Linked DNA regions of Lichenibacterium dinghuense. The protein of the gene in region 1 interacts with the protein of each later gene in a pairwise test. Links are inferred from orthologs where the notes say so. Each region holds a gene or a part of one and is shown in the gene's direction. Other genes may lie near its edges. The genes, in order: secD and pheT.

The links.
Region 2: the proteins of secD (region 1) and pheT interact in binary tests that used the Escherichia coli proteins (3 or more experiments, as listed by UniProt). The link is inferred for Lichenibacterium dinghuense from one-to-one orthologs.

Annotation. Positions count from the first base shown.
Region 1 is NZ_JAJLMN010000001.1:5,156,650-5,159,950, forward strand. Bases 46-3,036 are described here. They hold secD (protein translocase subunit SecD), read left to right. Parts: upstream 46-743; coding sequence 744-2,330; downstream 2,331-3,036. Other genes in these bases: L7N97_RS24775 (GCG_CRPN prefix-to-repeats domain-containing protein), read right to left, coding at 46-135; yajC (preprotein translocase subunit YajC), read left to right, coding at 341-694; secF (protein translocase subunit SecF), read left to right, coding at 2,344-3,036. Also shown: more of L7N97_RS24775, read right to left, coding at 1-45; more of secF, read left to right, coding at 3,037-3,301. UniProt on the Escherichia coli protein: Part of the Sec protein translocase complex. Interacts with the SecYEG preprotein conducting channel. SecDF uses the proton motive force (PMF) to complete protein translocation after the ATP-dependent function of SecA.
Region 2 is NZ_JAJLMN010000001.1:482,950-486,353, reverse strand. What follows is about bases 18-3,111. They hold pheT (phenylalanine--tRNA ligase subunit beta), read left to right. Parts: upstream 18-396; coding sequence 397-2,826; downstream 2,827-3,111. Other genes in these bases: L7N97_RS02265 (acyl-CoA dehydrogenase), read left to right, coding at 2,933-3,111; L7N97_RS02275 (hypothetical protein), read left to right, coding at 18-378. Also shown: more of L7N97_RS02275, read left to right, coding at 1-17; more of L7N97_RS02265, read left to right, coding at 3,112-3,404.

The DNA of each region.
Region 1 (3,301 bases):
GCAGCCGCCGCGCACCTGCACGAGCGGCGCGGCACCCTCGACCGACGACAGGCCGGCGACCGGCATGGCTTCCGCGCCGCCCGCGGCGATCAGGCCCGCGGCCGCGGCGGCGATGAACAAAGCTTTCAGCCTCATGGCGTCCCTTCCTGCAACCGGCTCGGCCCACCGCCGGCCTTTCCGCCGAACCGGGGGGCCCGTCGAAGGTTCCGGGCGGGAGCGCGACGCTCCCAAGGGGGCACAGGCGCGTCACCGTCGCGCCATTGCTCCAGCGCCCGCGCGGGTCTAAGACGCGGGCCAGCCGCGGCCAGGGGTGTCCCGACGCGACCCATGGAGACTCCGCGTGTTCATCACCCCTGCCTATGCCCAGGCCGCCGGCGCCTTCGGCGGCGGCTCCGACGTGTTCCTCCAGGTCGCGCCCTTCGCGGCCATCCTGGTCATCATGTATTTCCTGCTGCTGCGCCCGCAGCAGAAGAAGCAGAAGCTCCACAGCGAGATGATCGCCGCCGTGCGCCGCGGCGACACGGTGGTGACCGCCGGCGGCCTCATCGGCAAGGTGACTAAGTCGACGGACGCCACCGAGGTGGAGGTCGAGATCGCCGCCAACGTCCGCGTCCGGATCGCCCGCGCCATGATCACGGAGGTCCGCGCCAAAGGCGAGCCCGTGAAGGACGCGCCGGCCGCGGCCAAGGTTTGACCCGGAGCGCCGCCTCCGGCGCTCCTCGCCAGAACGAAGAACACAAGCCATGATGCGTTTCGCGACCTGGAAAGTCGTCACGATCCTCCTCGGCACGCTGGTCGCGGCCCTCATCGTGCTGCCGAGCCTCTTGTCGCCCGGGGCGCGGGCGGAGCTCGACCGCTACCTGCCGGGCCCGGCCAAGACCATCGTGCTCGGCCTCGACCTTCAGGGCGGCGCCCACCTTCTGCTCGAGGTCGACACGGCGTCGCTGACCAAGACGTCGGTCGACAACCTCCGCGACGACGCGCGCCGCCTCCTGCGCGACAACAACGTCAAGCTGGCGGGCGGCATCGGCGTGCAGAGCCGCGGCATCCAGTTCCGCGTGCCGGACGCGGCCGAGCGCGCCAAGATCGTCGGCGCGCTCGACAACGCGTCGCGCTCGCTCGGCGCTTCGCTCACCGGCGCCGTGCAGGACTACACCGTCACGGACAGCGGCGACGGCCTCGTCCAGGTGCAGCTCACCGACGCCGGCATCGCCAACAAGGTGCACCGCGCGGTCGACCAGTCGATCGAGGTGCTGCGCCGCCGCATCGACGAGTCGGGCACCAAGGAGCCGACGATCCAGCGCCAGGGCAACGACCGCATCGTGGTCGAGGTGCCGGGGCTGCAGGACACGCAGCACCTGAAGGACCTGCTCGGCACGACCGCCAAGCTGGAGTTCCGCCTCGACGCCGAGCCCGGCGACAGCCCCGCCGACGTCGAGAACCTGCCCTTCTACAAGAACAGCGAGCCCGGCACCCTGCCGATCCAGAAGCGCGTGATCGTGGACGGCGCCGACCTCACCAACGCCCAGCCCTCCTTCGACCAGCAGGGCCGGCCCGAGGTGAGCTTCCAGTTCAACATGCGCGGCGGCCAAGCCTTCGGCCAGGCGACCGCCGCCAACGTCGGCAAGCCCTTCGCGGTGGTGCTGGACAACCAGATCGTCACCAACCCGGTGATCCAGACGCCCATCCTCGGCGGCTCGGGCGTCATCACGGGCCGCTACACGATCCAGCAGGCCAACGACCTCGCCGTGCTGCTGCGCGCCGGCGCGCTGCCGGCCAAGCTCACCGTGGTGGAGGAGCGCACGGTCGGCCCCGGCCTCGGCCAGGACTCGATCGACGCCGGCGAGCGCGCCGCGCTGGTGGCCGGCGTGTTGGTGGTCGGCTACATGCTGCTGACCTACGGCGTATTCGGCGTCTTCGCCGACATCGCGCTTGCGGTGCACATCATGCTGATCTTCGCCGCCATGGTGCTGCTCGGCGCCACGCTGACGCTCCCCGGCATCGCCGGCATCGTGCTCACCATCGGCATGGCGGTGGACGCCAACGTGCTGATCTACGAGCGCATTCGCGAGGAGAACCACGCCGGCCGCTCGGTGATCGCCTCGCTGGATTCCGGCTTCAAGCGCGCCTTCGCGACCATCGTCGACTCCAACGTCACCCTGTTCGTCGCGGCGCTGATCCTCTACCTCTTCGGCTCCGGCCCGGTGCGCGGCTTCGCCGTGTCGCTCGGCCTCGGCATCCTGACCTCCATCGTCACCGCCGTGACCATGACCCGCATGATGATCGCCCTGTGGTACCGGGCCAAGCGCCCGCAGCGCCTGCCGATCTGAGAGAGCAACGCCGATGCCGCTCCTCCGCCTCGCGCCCGAGAACACCAAATTCGGGTTCATGCGCTTCCGGCGCTTCTCCTACCCGTTCTCGGCCGTCCTCTCGATCGTGTCCGTGGTGATGTTCGTGCTCGTCGGCATGAACTTCGGCATCGACTTCGCCGGCGGCACGCTGATGGAGGTGCGCGCCAAGCAGGGCGACGCCGACCTGTCGCAGCTCCGCTCGCTCGGCGAGCGCACGGGCCTCGGCAACATTGAGGTGCAGGGCTTCGGCAACCACACGGACGCGACCCTGCGCTTCGGCGTGCAGCCGGGCGGCGACGCCGCCCAGGAGGCCGCCGTCAAGAAGGTGCAGAGCGCCCTCGACGACAAGTACGAGTTCCGCCGCGTCGAGGTGGTCGGCCCGCGCGTGTCGGGCGAGCTCGTGCAGTCTGGCACCATCGGCGTCGTCGTGTCGATCTTCGCCGTGCTGGTCTACCTGTGGTTCCGCTTCGAGTGGCAGTTCGCGGTCGGCGCCGTGATCGCCACCATGCACGACCTGCTGCTGACGGTGGGCTTCTTCTCCGTCACCCACCTCGAGTTCAACACGACCTCGATCGCCGCGATCCTGACCATCGTGGGCTATTCGCTGAACGAGGCCGTGATCGTGCTCGACCGCATCCGCGAGGTGATGCGCAAGTACAAGCGCCTGTCGACCGCCGAGATGATCGACATGTCGATCAACGCCGTGCTGCCGCGCACCATCATGACCGCGACCACCGTGTTCCTGGCCCTGCTGGCGCTGGTGCTGTTCGGCGGCGAGGTGATCAAGAGCTTCTCGCTCGCGATGATGTGGGGCATCTTCGTCGGCACCTACTCGTCGATCTTCATCTGCTCGCCGATCCTGATCTACCTCGGCGTGCGCAACGAGGTTCGGAACGAGAGCAAGCCCGGCACGCCGGGCGCCCCCGGCAAGCCGAAGCCCTCCAAGGTCG
Region 2 (3,404 bases), 4.7 Mb from region 1 along the record:
AGGTCGGTCTCGCTGCGTCGGGCCGCATCGAGCGCCTACTACGCTCTCTTCCACACCCTCTGCACGCTCTGCGCCGGGAGCCTCGTCGGCGAGAAGCCCTGGCGGCACTACACTCCGGTCTATCGATCGCTGGACCATAAGAAGGCTCTCGACGGGCTGAGAGGGGCCGGGCCTCGGTTGTCCGTGGTCGCGAGGGCGTTCAAGAGCCTTCAAGACAAGCGGCACGAGGCGGACTACAGCCCCGAGCCCTTCTCGCTGAACCGCGCCGACACGCTCGATCTCATCGAGGTCGCAGCGCAGGCGATCGACGCCCTGAACGCCCTCACGGCTGATGAGAAGCTCGCGCTCGCGATCAAGCTCGTCGTCAAGCCACGCTGACCCGGACACCTCGGACCCATGAAATTCACCCTCTCCTGGCTCAAGGACCACCTCGACACCGAGGCCACGCTCGCCGACATCGCCGACGCCCTGACCCGCGTCGGGCTCGAGGTCGAGGGCATCGAGGACCCGGCCGAGCGTCTGCGCGGCTTCACGGTCGCCCGCGTCATCGAGGCGACGCAGCATCCCAACGCCGACCGGCTGCGCGTCTGCTCCGTCGACACCGGCGCGGGCGCGCCCGTGCAGGTCGTGTGCGGGGCGCCCAACGCGCGGGCGGGGCTGCTCACGGTCTTCTCGGCGCCGGGCACCTACATCCCTGGAAAGGACCTCACGATCGCCTCCGGCGTGATCCGCGGCGTCGCGTCGGACGGCATGCTGTGCTCGGCCGCCGAGCTCGGCCTGTCGGAGGAGCACGACGGCATCACGGAGCTGCCCGGTGACGCGCCGGTCGGCCGCGCCTACGGCGCCTACGCCGGCATGGACGACCCCGTGATCGACGTCGCGCTGACGCCGAACCGGCCCGACGCCGCCGGCGTCCGCGGCATCGCGCGGGACCTCGCCGCCCTGGGGCTCGGCCGCCTGAGGGACGAGGCGGCGCCGGCCGTCGAGGGCCGCTTCGCCCAGCCGGTCGCGCTGGAGCTCGACCTCGCGGCGGGCGACGAGCACCTGTGCCCCGCCTTCGCGCTGCGCCTCGTGCGCGGCGTGAGGAACGGGCCCTCGCCCGACTGGATGCGGCGGCGGCTCGCCGCCATCGGCCTGCGCCCCATCAACGCGCTGGTCGACATCACCAACTACATGACCTTCGACCGCGGCCGGCCCCTGCACGTCTTCGACGCCGCCAAGGTCCACGGCGCCATCACGGTGCGCCGCGCCCGGGAGGGCGAGTCGCTGCAGGCCCTGAACGGCCGCTCCTACGCGCTCGACCCCTCGGCGGTGGTGATCGCCGACGATCGGGGCGTCGAATCCATCGCCGGCATCATGGGCGGCGAGGCCTCGGGCTGCGGCGAGGATACGACGGACGTGCTGATCGAGAGCGCGCTGTGGGACACGACCAACGTGGCCCAGACGGGCCGCCGGCTGTCGCTGTCCTCCGACGCGCGCTACCGCTTCGAACGCGGCGTCGACCCGGCCTATACCGTGCCGGGGCTCGACCTCGCGACGCGGCTCGTGCTCGACATCTGCGGCGGCGAGCCCTCCGACGTGACGCTGGCCGGCGCCGTGCCGAAGCCGGACCACCGCATCGACTTCCCCCTGAGCGAGGTTCACCGGCTGACGGGGCTCGACCTCGAGCCCTCCGAGATGCAGCGCATCCTGGAGAAGCTCGGCTTCGACCTCGTCGGGCACCCCGACAATGCCGACCGGATCGTCGTGCGCGTGCCGTCGTGGCGGCCGGACGTTCACGGCAAGGCCGACCTCGTCGAGGAGATCGTCCGCATCGCCGGCCTCGACCGCGTCGAATCGCAGCCGCTGCCGCGCGAGCCCGGCGTGCCGCGCCCGGTGCTGACCCTGCTGCAGCGCCGCACGCGCCTCGCCAAGCGCGTGCTGGCCGGGGAGGGCCTGCTCGAAGCCGTCACCTGGAGCTTCGTGTCGGACGAGCAGGCCAAGCTGTTCGGCGGCGGCAAGCCGGAGCTCAGGCTCGCCAACCCCATCGCGGCCGACCTCAGCGCCATGCGGCCGAGCCTGCTGCCCGGCCTCATCGCGGGCGCCGGGCGCAACGCGGCGCGCGGGGCGGGCGACGTCGCCCTGTTCGAGGTCGGCCAGGTGTTCCTCGGCGACGGCGAGGTCGACCAGCGCGTGGTTGCTGCCGGCCTGCGCCGCGGCACCGCCAAGGCGGCCGGCGCGGGGCGGCACTGGACGGGAGCGGCCGGCGCCGTCGGCGTGTTCGACGCCAAGGCGGACGCGCTGGCGCTGATCGCCGCGCTGGGCGTCAACCCCGCCGCCGTGCAGGCGGTGCCGGGCGGGCCGGACTGGCTGCATCCCGGCCGCTCGCTCACCTTTCGCATGGGGCCGAAGAACACGGTCGGCTTCTGCGGCGAGGTCCACCCGGAGGTGCTGCGCGCGCTCGACGTCGCGGGCCCGCTCGCGGTCTTCGAGATCACCCTCGACGCCCTGCCGGCCCCCAAGGCGAGGCCCACCAAGGCGCGGCCGAAGCTCCTCCTGTCGGACCTCCAGCCGGTGGAGCGCGACTTCGCCTTCCTGGTCGACCGCGAGGTCGCCGCCGCCGACCTCGCCGGCGCGGCGCAGGGCGCCGACCGCGCGCTGGTGTCGGGCGTGTCGGTCTTCGACGTCTACGAGGGCAAGGGCGTGCCGGAGGGGCAGAAGTCCGTCGCCATCGCGGTGACGCTGCAGCCGAAGGATCGGACGCTGGCCGAGGCCGACCTCGACGCCGTGAGCAAGCGGGTGGTCGAGGCGGTGGCGAAGAAGACGGGCGGCACGCTCAGGGGCTGACCGTTTCCGCGGCGCGCGAGCGACGCGGTGGCTCCTGGCCTTCGCCGTCGGCCGAGACTAGCATGGCTCGATGAGCGACGGCCCGCCGCCGCCGGGGAGGCCCGCCATGAACGCCCACGACCGAGTCCTGCCCAAGGCCGCGGCCTTCCAGTGGGACGACCCGCTGCTCCTCGACGATCAGCTCTCGGCCGAGGAGCGCATGATCCGCGACACGGCGCGGGACTACGCGCACGAGAAGCTCGCCCCGCGCATCCTCGCCGCCTACCGTGACGAGGCGGTCGAGCCCGAGATCTTCGCCGAGATGGGCGCGCTCGGCCTCCTCGGCGTGACGCTGCCGGAGGACTACGGCTGCGCCGGCGCGTCCTACGTGTCCTACGGCCTCGTGGCGCGCGAGGTCGAGCGCGTCGATTCGGGCTACCGCTCGATGATGAGCGTGCAGTCCTCGCTGGTCATGTACCCGATCCACGCCTACGGCAGCGAGGCGCAGCGCGCGAAGTATCTGCCGGGACTCGCCTCCGGCACCCTGATCGGCTGCTTCGGCCTGACCGAGCCCGACGCCGGCTCCGACCCCGCCGGCA